DNA from 3 places in the Paenibacillus physcomitrellae genome. Region 1 is predicted to be linked to each of the others. Evidence: a T-box and tRNA genes for the amino acid it is inferred to sense, from the RefSeq annotation. Region 1 holds a T-box; the other regions hold tRNA genes.
What was found. A T-box is a leader RNA that pairs with one kind of tRNA and senses whether it is charged. The one in region 1 lies ahead of CBE73_RS08925 (valine--tRNA ligase), so its partner is inferred to be a tRNA-Val.
Positions count from the first base shown of each region.

Region 2: it has a tRNA-Val gene. The T-box ahead of CBE73_RS08925 (valine--tRNA ligase) is inferred to sense a tRNA for this amino acid. The anticodon was not compared.
Region 3: it has a tRNA-Val gene. The T-box ahead of CBE73_RS08925 (valine--tRNA ligase) is inferred to sense a tRNA for this amino acid. The anticodon was not compared.

Region 1 covers NZ_CP022584.1:1,966,815-1,970,079, reverse strand. The annotation lists gene CBE73_RS21905 (LysM peptidoglycan-binding domain-containing protein) at 1-1,139, shown strand, start outside; T-box leader at 1,214-1,509, shown strand; gene CBE73_RS08925 (valine--tRNA ligase) at 1,575-3,265, shown strand, end outside.
Region 2 covers NZ_CP022584.1:2,500,924-2,504,188, reverse strand. The annotation lists rRNA gene CBE73_RS11425 (23S ribosomal RNA) at 1-1,377, shown strand, start outside; rRNA gene rrf (5S ribosomal RNA) at 1,440-1,556, shown strand; tRNA gene CBE73_RS11415 (tRNA-Asn) at 1,573-1,648, shown strand; tRNA gene CBE73_RS11410 (tRNA-Thr) at 1,652-1,727, shown strand; tRNA gene CBE73_RS11405 (tRNA-Glu) at 1,741-1,815, shown strand; tRNA gene CBE73_RS11400 (tRNA-Val) at 1,823-1,898, shown strand; tRNA gene CBE73_RS11395 (tRNA-Gln) at 1,940-2,014, shown strand; tRNA gene CBE73_RS11390 (tRNA-Lys) at 2,020-2,092, shown strand; tRNA gene CBE73_RS11385 (tRNA-Leu) at 3,094-3,177, shown strand; tRNA gene CBE73_RS11380 (tRNA-Gly) at 3,183-3,257, shown strand; tRNA gene CBE73_RS11375 (tRNA-Arg) at 3,263-3,265, shown strand, end outside.
Region 3 covers NZ_CP022584.1:2,955,026-2,958,290, forward strand. The annotation lists gene CBE73_RS13390 (PucR family transcriptional regulator) at 1-1,101, opposite strand; tRNA gene CBE73_RS13395 (tRNA-Lys) at 1,443-1,515, opposite strand; tRNA gene CBE73_RS13400 (tRNA-Tyr) at 1,523-1,608, opposite strand; tRNA gene CBE73_RS13405 (tRNA-Thr) at 1,617-1,692, opposite strand; tRNA gene CBE73_RS13410 (tRNA-Phe) at 1,710-1,785, opposite strand; tRNA gene CBE73_RS13415 (tRNA-Asp) at 1,864-1,940, opposite strand; tRNA gene CBE73_RS13420 (tRNA-Thr) at 1,954-2,029, opposite strand; tRNA gene CBE73_RS13425 (tRNA-Val) at 2,035-2,110, opposite strand; tRNA gene CBE73_RS13430 (tRNA-Met) at 2,129-2,205, opposite strand; tRNA gene CBE73_RS13435 (tRNA-Ser) at 2,237-2,328, opposite strand; rRNA gene CBE73_RS13440 (23S ribosomal RNA) at 2,396-3,265, opposite strand, start outside.

The DNA.
Region 1 (3,265 bases):
AGTCGTTTGAAGCTGAGCAGATTCAGGGGCGGGAGCAGCTACAGGAACAGGTACAGAAGGTACAACAGCAGGCCGAATTCCTGTCCGATTACGAGGCTCAGGTTGAACAGGAAGTAGCCAATGTATCTGGAGAAGCAGGAGCGAATGCAGAGGAGCAGCTAGGGGAGCAGGTGACAGGCGGAGCTTCCAATGAATCTTGGTTTGCGGCCGGCAGTCAGGAATCTGAGCGTTTCGGACAAGATGATACGGCCAATCAGTTTGCTCAAACCGATCATGAGAATCTGAACCCAGGTTTCGGAGTTGTTTCGTCCATCCCGGCCAGAGAGGAAGAGGCCGGCCTGCCAGGCAACAGCTTTGCTTCGTTAGCTACTCCTGAGCTGCAGCGGACAGAAGAGCAGCAGACTGCCTCTGACACATGGTTTAGTTTTGAAGACGGTCAAGCATCGGAGACCCAGGCTCCGGCTTTCTCGTCCGCGGATGAAGCTGTGCCGCGTGAACAAGCGGAGGTTCAGGTTTGGAACATCAGCAGCCAGCAGGCAGAGACGGCTGTACAATCGGCTTTCTCCAACATAGCCGACTCGGAGCCGGTACAGGCTGAAGAAACCCGGCATGAGGAACAGGCACCGGCTGCCTCAGAGGAATCCGAGAAGCAACCAGCTCCCGACAATCAGGTTCCTGCCGAAGAGAATTCGGCGATTGAGAATGCTCCGGGACCGGAGAATAGCCAGCTGCCGGAATCAGAGATTGATCAATTGGAGGAGAAACCTCAGGAGCTGAAGATTGCACTCGGCACCAAGAACAAGACTATTCCGGAGAAGGAGGGCCATTTCGGCTTCAGCCAGCTGCTGAATTCCTCCAAGGCACCAACCGTTTCGGAAGAAACGGAGATCCTTGTACCCGAGGAGCCTTCACCGGAATCGCTGCAGGCTGAACGGGAGGAACGGCAGTGGAAACAGGCCTTTATCTCTAATCTGAACGAGGAGACTCCTTTCAGGAAGGTACGGATGGTCATTGTTCAGCGAGAAGAGACCATCGACGAAATTGCCGATCGTTACAGTATGAGCGCTCGGGAGCTGCTGCTTCACAACCGGCTGTCGGAACAAACGATTGAGGAAGGCCAAGTGTTATATCTGCCTTGATATCCGCAAATCTTGTCAGGTTTCCGCGTCTCGGCATTGACTATAGGGAACAAGAAAGTTATGATGGACTATAGTCAAAGACGATGACCGGGAATAGTAGACGGTATGCCTTTCAGAGAGCGGAATTGTTTGCTGTGAGATTCCGCAGGACACAGCTGGCCGAAGTCGCCCGTTAGTTGCCTGTTTGAAGTCCTGACCACGTCAGGGTTAGATCAGGCCGGCTCGCATCCGTTAACCTGCGCTGAAGTGTCGTTTGAATCTGCCGGATTCTGCTTTGTCTTAACCTCGGTTGAAACTTAAAGCATGGCCGTTTGCCTATTCAATCGAAACAAAGGTGGTACCGCGAGAGATCAAGCCTTTCGTCCTTTGAGACGAAAGGCTTTTTTGTATTTCTACAACATTATCTTCGAAACATTCTAGGAGGGTAATCCAAACATGACTGAGGAACAAAAAACACCAGCCTCGGCGGAAATGCCGACAACTTATGAGCCGAAAGCGGCGGAGCAGAAATGGTACCGCTACTGGATGGACAATGAATTTTTTAAAGCAGGTCAGCGTATGGACGCTGAGCCGTACACGATCGTTATTCCCCCGCCAAACGTGACGGGTATGCTGCATATCGGCCATGCGCTGGATTTTACACTGCAGGATATTCTGGTTCGCACCAAACGCATGCAGGGTTATGATGCTTTGTGGCTTCCGGGCTCCGACCATGCAGGTATTGCAACTCAAACCAAAGTAGAGCAGAAGCTGCGTGAACAGGGCGTATCCCGCTATGATCTGGGACGCGAGAAATTCCTGGAGAAAGTATGGGAATGGAAAGACCAATACGCTGAAACCATTCATGAGCAGTGGGCTAAAATGGGCTTCTCCCTGGACTATTCACGCGAGCGTTTCACGCTGGATGAAGGCTTGTCGGCTGCGGTACGCGAAGTATTCGTTAAGCTGTATGAGAAGGGCCTGATTTACCGCGGCAAAAAGATCATCAACTGGGACCCGGCGGCGCGTACGGCGTTGTCCGATATTGAGGTTGAATATAAAGAAGTAACCGGTGCCTTGTACCACCTGCAATATCCGCTTAAAGACGGCAGCGGCTCTATTACTGTAGCTACTACCCGACCGGAGACGATGCTGGGTGATACAGCCGTAGCTGTACATCCGGAAGACGAACGCTACAAGGACATGATTGGCAAAACGCTGGTTTTGCCGATCATTGGCCGCGAAATTCCGATTATTGCTGACGAATACGTAGAGAAAGACTTCGGCAGCGGAGCGGTAAAAATTACGCCTGCGCACGATCCGAACGACTTTGAAGTCGGCCTGCGCCACAATCTGCCGCAAATCATCGTCATGGACGAATCCGGCACGATGAACGAAGAAGCCGGCAGATACCAAGGGCTGGACCGTGCTGTTGCGCGCAAGCAAATCGTCAATGACCTGAAGGAACAAGGCGTTCTGATCCGCATTGAGGAGCATGTGCACCAGGTCGGCCACAGCGAACGCTCCGGCGCCGTTGTTGAGCCTTATTTGTCCACGCAATGGTTCGTGGCGATGCAGCCGCTGGCTGAAGCCGCCATCAACGCCCAGAAAGCCGGCGAAGGCGTCAACTTTGTGCCTGAACGGTTTGAAAGAACTTATCTGAACTGGATTGAAAATGTCCGCGACTGGTGTATTTCCCGCCAGCTGTGGTGGGGACATCGTATCCCGGCGTGGTATTCTAACGAAACCGGCGAATTTGTAGTGGCTAAGGACGAAGCGGAAGCTCGCGCCAAACTGGGCACCGACGACATCCGTCAGGACGAAGACGTGCTGGATACGTGGTTCAGTTCTGCGCTTTGGCCGTTCTCCACGCTTGGCTGGCCGGATGAGGATAACGAAGATTTCAAACGTTATTATCCGACGAACGTGCTTGTTACCGGCTACGACATCATTTATTTCTGGGTAGCCCGGATGATCTTCCAAGGCATCGAATTCACTGGAAAAATGCCGTTTAAAGACGTTCTGATGCACGGTCTCGTTCGCGACAGCGAAGGACGCAAAATGTCCAAATCGCTCGGCAACGGCGTAGATCCGCTTGAAGTCATCGAGAAATACGGCACGGACGCCATGCGTTATATGATCTCTAC
Region 2 (3,265 bases), 530 kb from region 1:
GCTACATAACCTTGGGCTGTGATGGGGAGCGAAAATTGCAGTAGCGAAGGTCATGATCTCACACTGCCAAGAAAAGCCTCTAGCCAGGTGAAGGTGCCCGTACCGTAAACCGACACAGGTAGGCGAGAAGAGAATTCTAAGGCGCGCGGAAGAACTCTCGTTAAGGAACTCGGCAAAATGACCCCGTAACTTCGGGAGAAGGGGTGCCTCGGTAGGGTGAATAGCCCGAGGGGGCCGCAGTGAAAAGGCCCAAGCGACTGTTTAGCAAAAACACAGGTCTGTGCGAAGCCGTAAGGCGAAGTATACGGGCTGACGCCTGCCCGGTGCTGGAAGGTTAAGGGGAGTGGTTAGGGGTAACCCGAAGCTATGAACTGAAGCCCCAGTAAACGGCGGCCGTAACTATAACGGTCCTAAGGTAGCGAAATTCCTTGTCAGGTAAATTCTGACCCGCACGAATGGCGTAACGACTTGGGCGCTGTCTCAACGAGAGATCCGGTGAAATTTTAATACCTGTGAAGATGCAGGTTACCCGCGACAAGACGGAAAGACCCCATGGAGCTTTACTGCAGCTTGATATTGGACTTTGATACGATTTGTACAGGATAGGTGGGAGCCTAGGAAGAGGGAGCGCAAGCTTCCTTGGAGGCGCCGTTGGGATACCACCCTGATCGTATCGGAGTTCTAACCTGGTGCCCTGATCGGGCATGGGGACAGTGTCAGGTGGGCAGTTTGACTGGGGCGGTCGCCTCCTAAAGAGTAACGGAGGCGCCCCAAGGTTCCCTCAGAATGGTTGGAAATCATTCGAAGAGTGCAAAGGCAAAAGGGAGCTTGACTGCGAGACTGACAAGTCGAGCAGGGACGAAAGTCGGGCTTAGTGATCCGGTGGTACCGCATGGAAGGGCCATCGCTCAACGGATAAAAGCTACCCTGGGGATAACAGGCTTATCTCCCCCAAGAGTCCACATCGACGGGGAGGTTTGGCACCTCGATGTCGGCTCATCGCATCCTGGGGCTGAAGTAGGTCCCAAGGGTTGGGCTGTTCGCCCATTAAAGCGGTACGCGAGCTGGGTTCAGAACGTCGTGAGACAGTTCGGTCCCTATCTGTCGTGGGCGTAGGAAATTTGAGAGGAGCTGTCCTTAGTACGAGAGGACCGGGATGGACGCACCGCTGGTGCACCAGTTGTTCCGCCAGGAGCACAGCTGGGTAGCTAAGTGCGGAAGGGATAAGCGCTGAAAGCATCTAAGCGTGAAGCCCCCCTCAAGATGAGATTTCCCAACTAGTAAGACCCCTTGAAGACGACGAGGTAGATAGGCTGGGGGTGGAAGTGCAGCAATGCATGGAGCTGACCAGTACTAATCGGTCGAGGGCTTATCCAAATAGATCTAATCGCAATTGATTGTTTCGTATCCAGTTTTCAAGTGATCAAACACTTGAATCGTTTGGTGGCGATGGCGGAGGGGTTCCACACGTACCCATCCCGAACACGACCGTTAAGCCCTCCAGCGCCGATGGTACTTGGACCGCAGGGTCCTGGGAGAGTAGGACGCCGCCAAGCGAAACTTATTACATATTCCCTGATAGCTCAGTTGGTAGAGCACTCGACTGTTAATCGAGTTGTCACAGGTTCGAGTCCTGTTCGGGGAGCCATATGCTCTCATAGCTCAGTAGGTAGAGTGCATCCATGGTAAGGATGAGGTCACCGGTTCGATCCCGGTTGAGAGCTCCATTCAATTTTACAAGGCCCGTTGGTCAAGGGGTTAAGACACCTCCCTTTCACGGAGGTAACAGGGGTTCGAATCCCCTACGGGTCACCATATTTTCGGAGGCTTAGCTCAGCTGGGAGAGCATCTGCCTTACAAGCAGAGGGTCGGGGGTTCGATCCCCTCAGCCTCCACCATATTTTTAATAATAATTGGACAAGTTACATAGCTTTAATGTTGGGGATTAGCCAAGCGGTAAGGCAACGGACTTTGACTCCGTCATGCATAGGTTCGAATCCTATATCCCCAGCCATTTACGAGCCATTAGCTCAGTTGGTAGAGCACCTGACTTTTAATCAGGGTGTCGAAGGTTCGAGTCCTTCATGGCTCACTTTTATTTCATCGAAACATGTTCTCGCTAGAAGCGAAGAAGATGTTTTTTTATTTGAGTTTTTTTATTTACTGACCGCTTTCCGGTAACGGAGAGTGTTTTTTTTATTAATAAAAGAAGCTAGAACATGACCCTGGTTCCCAAAATCCAGGCAGTCGAAAACAATTAGTTAGGACATGATGATATAGGCCACGAAAGGCAACGTTATTGTTTGTGTAGTTATTTGTATTGTTAGTTGTAATTGGAGACGGATATAACTTTAGTTAAAGGCCCTGTAGCCTTCAATATAAGCTGATTTGGCTCGGAAGAGGGAAGAAGGAAGGATGGAAGAGAGGAACGGCTGAAAGGCTCACAGGCCAAGCCAGGGCTTACTGGAGCCAACAAGGCAGGAGGAATCCATAGAGGTCAGTATCTTTGTCGCTAAAGTATCTCTGTTTGCTAAAGAATCCCACCCATCAAAGAATCTCCTTCTCTAAAGAAATGTAGCGCTGTGGAGATTTGAACCTTGCGTAAGGCTGCAGCACTCTTTAAAGGGGGGAGGTTATGTATCTGCAGATCTTTAAACGGGCTGTAAGAGGCAGCTGGAGGAGTGCAGTGTCAAAGCAGTAAAATGCAGTCTCAAGGAAGTAGAATGCGTCTTAAAGAAGTAGAATGCAGCCTCAAAGCCATCTGCACGATCTTAGAACGATTGCGGAGTAGAGATCACGCTTTACTGAAACGTCCTAAACAGAGAGGATGGTCAGACTTTATACAGATGATAGAACTCCAGAATTGAACGCAGGTTCGCTAAGCAGACAGTCAATAATTTATCCATTTAAGGCCCTTAAATAAAGGGATAAATACATGCAAAAAAACTTTTTTAATTTTTTTTGGAGAAATGCTTGACTCTAATTAACTTGGTATGGTAAGATCATTCTTGTCGCTAACGAGATAAGTTAAATGAAAAAACAACGAAATCGAAGTTAGTATATAAGCCTTTAACTAAGGTTAAGGCCTAATGTGCGCGTGTGGCGGAATTGGCAGACGCACTAGACTTAGGATCTAGCGTCTTTGACGTGGGGGTTCAAGTCCCTCCACGCGCACCATATATGCGGACGTGGCTCAGCGGTAGAGCATCGCCTTGCCAAGGCGAGGGTCGCGGGTTCGATTCCCGTCGTCCGCTCCATATGTGCG
Region 3 (3,265 bases), 990 kb from region 1:
CTATTTTCTTTTCGTGACTTTATACAATAATAGCGTAAGCTTCACCAAAACGGCGTCCTTAAAGCTCCGAACGTCCAATCCAGTCTCCTGTTTGATCTTGTCCATCCGGTATAAAAGTGTGTTTCGGTGAATATAAAGCCGCTTAGCCGTCTCACTTACATTACAATCCAATTGGAAAAAAGTTTCGAGCGTCGACAGCGTCTCCGGATCGTTAAAGATCCCCATCGCAATGTCCGTACGGGCCATAAACTGCTTGCGTTGCTTATCTGGAATGCTGTAAACCAGACGTTCCAGATGAAAAGTCCATGGCAGATGGATCTGCTCAGATACATGAAATATTTTTCCCAGAATCAAGGTCTCGCGGAGCAGTTCGGTGACTTCCACCAGACTCTGTTCAGGTATAACCGGCTGGGCCACGGAGATATGAAAGTTGCCGACCCACTCATTGGCAATCAGCTCATAAACCCCCTGCCCAAGATCGTCCAACATCGCACGTTCCGCCTCACGGCTTTCTTCGCTGACTTGACGCAGGTCCTCAAGCTGGCTTTCACCAACCAGAATCAGCCACTCCTGTTCTTCGACCGGAATGAGAAGCAAATCCGAACCAAAATAACTTTTCAGCAGCTTGTTCAGCTTCTGATACTGCATATGTGGTTTCGTCCGGCTCTCACTGCTTAACAGAAACGGAACACTGGATTCGGATAACCGCTTTTTCAAAACAAACCGCTCCGGAATCATTTGCTGAGGAATTTCTTCTTTTAACTGGGCGCGAAGCCAGGCACCAAGTTCCAGTACAGCCGCTTCCTCATTATCTTTATCACCCTGTGACGGGCGGATCTGATTAGCTGCCGTCTGCAGAAGCAATTCAATCAGCTGACTTTCCGAGTCCTGAAGACTCACCGGCTCAATCTCCCATACGTTTACATACTCTTCACTGAAAGCCCACGGCCAGCAGCGCACTCCATCTATCACCAGAGGAACCCCAATCTGCCGGCTTTCATTTCCTCCAAGCTCCAACCATTTGTGCAAGGGGATTGAGTTTTCGATTAGAGGAGCGTCGATGATCTGTTCAATTCTGTGTCTTAAATCAATCATGTTCATATCGGAATCTCTCCCAGCCTGAATCATTAATCTAAGTTGCGTTTAGTCTTCGACTTAAATACTAGAGCTAGCTTAAACCTTAAACCTTAAACCTTAAACCTTAAACCTTAAACCTTAAACCTTAAACCTTAAATCGATTGTATCACATGGATATGCCAGCTTCCTATTTCGGTCATGCTTTTAATACAAAACCATAGGAACGAACCGAACTGAAGCTTCATTAAAGAGTTCCAAGATAGAGTACGTCTGCTATTCTGTTCCATACACCAGCCACTTACCGGCATTATCGGAAAATAACAAAAGACCGTTAACATATAGTTAACGGTCTTTTGTACAGCGGATGAGCCATGAAGGACTCGAACCTTCGACACCCTGATTAAAAGTCAGGTGCTCTACCAACTGAGCTAATGGCTCTTAAAACTGGTGGAGGCTGATGGATTCGAACCACCGAACCCGTAAGGGAGCAGATTTACAGTCTGATGCGTTTGGCCACTTCGCTAAGCCTCCACAATAAATGGTGCCGTCGAGAGGACTTGAACCCCCAACCTACTGATTACAAGTCAGTTGCTCTACCAGTTGAGCTACAACGGCATATTCAGTTTTAGAAATGGTGGCTCGGGACGGAATCGAACCGCCGACACGAGGATTTTCAGTCCTCTGCTCTACCGACTGAGCTACCGAGCCACGGATTTGGTCAAAAAAATAAAGTGGTGGAGTTTGTATCCTTCCCACTTCACTGTGGAACTATACAATTCATAATAATGGCGGAACCGACGGGATTCGAACCCGCGGTCTCCTGCGTGACAGGCAGGCATGTTAGGCCTCTACACCACGGTTCCGCAATATTATTTCTGGTGCCGGCGAGAGGACTTGAACCCCCAACCTACTGATTACAAGTCAGTTGCTCTACCAGTTGAGCTACACCGGCGTATATGGTGGAGGCTGAGGGGATCGAACCCCCGACCCTCTGCTTGTAAGGCAGATGCTCTCCCAGCTGAGCTAAGCCTCCATATACAAATATTAAAATTGGTAGCGGCGGAGGGGATCGAACCCCCGACCTCACGGGTATGAACCGTACGCTCTAGCCAGCTGAGCTACACCGCCATATTAATGAACCATCTGAATGCTTGTACAATGGCGGAGAGAGAGGGATTCGAACCCTCGCACCACTTACGCAGTCTAACCCCTTAGCAGAGGGTCCCCTTATAGCCACTTGGGTATCTCTCCAAAAGTCAGCATTCAAGATTGATCCTTGAAAACTGGATACGAAACAATCAATTGCGATTAGATCTATTTGGATAAGCCCTCGACCGATTAGTACTGGTCAGCTCCATGCATTGCTGCACTTCCACCCCCAGCCTATCTACCTCGTCGTCTTCAAGGGGTCTTACTAAATTGGGAAATCTCATCGTGAGGGAGGCTTCACGCTTAGATGCTTTCAGCGCTTATCCCTTCCGCACTTAGCTACCCAGCTGTGCTCCTGGCGGAACAACTGGTGCACCAGCGGTGCGTCCATCCCGGTCCTCTCGTACTAAGGACAGCTCCTCTCAAATTTCCTACGCCCACGACAGATAGGGACCGAACTGTCTCACGACGTTCTGAACCCAGCTCGCGTACCGCTTTAATGGGCGAACAGCCCAACCCTTGGGACCTACTGCAGCCCCAGGATGCGATGAGCCGACATCGAGGTGCCAAACCTCCCCGTCGATGTGGACTCTTGGCGGAGATAAGCCTGTTATCCCCAGGGTAGCTTTTATCCGTTGAGCGATGGCCCTTCCATGCGGTACCACCGGATCACTAAGCCCGACTTTCGTCCCTGCTCGACTTGTCAGTCTCGCAGTCAAGCTCCCTTTTGCCTTTGCACTCTTCGAATGATTTCCAACCATTCTGAGGGAACCTTGGGGCGCCTCCGTTACTCTTTAGGAGGCGACCGCCCCAGTCAAACTGCCCACCTGACACTGTCCCCATGCCCGATCAGGGCACCAGGTTAGAACTCCGATACGATCAGGGTGGTATCCCAACGGCGCCTCCAAGGAAGCTGGCGCTCCCTCTTCCTAGGCTCCCACCTATCCTGTACAAATCGTATCAAAGTCCAATATCAAGCTGCAGTAAAGCTCCAGGGGGTCTTTCCGTCTTGTCGCGGGTAACCTGCATCTTCACAGGT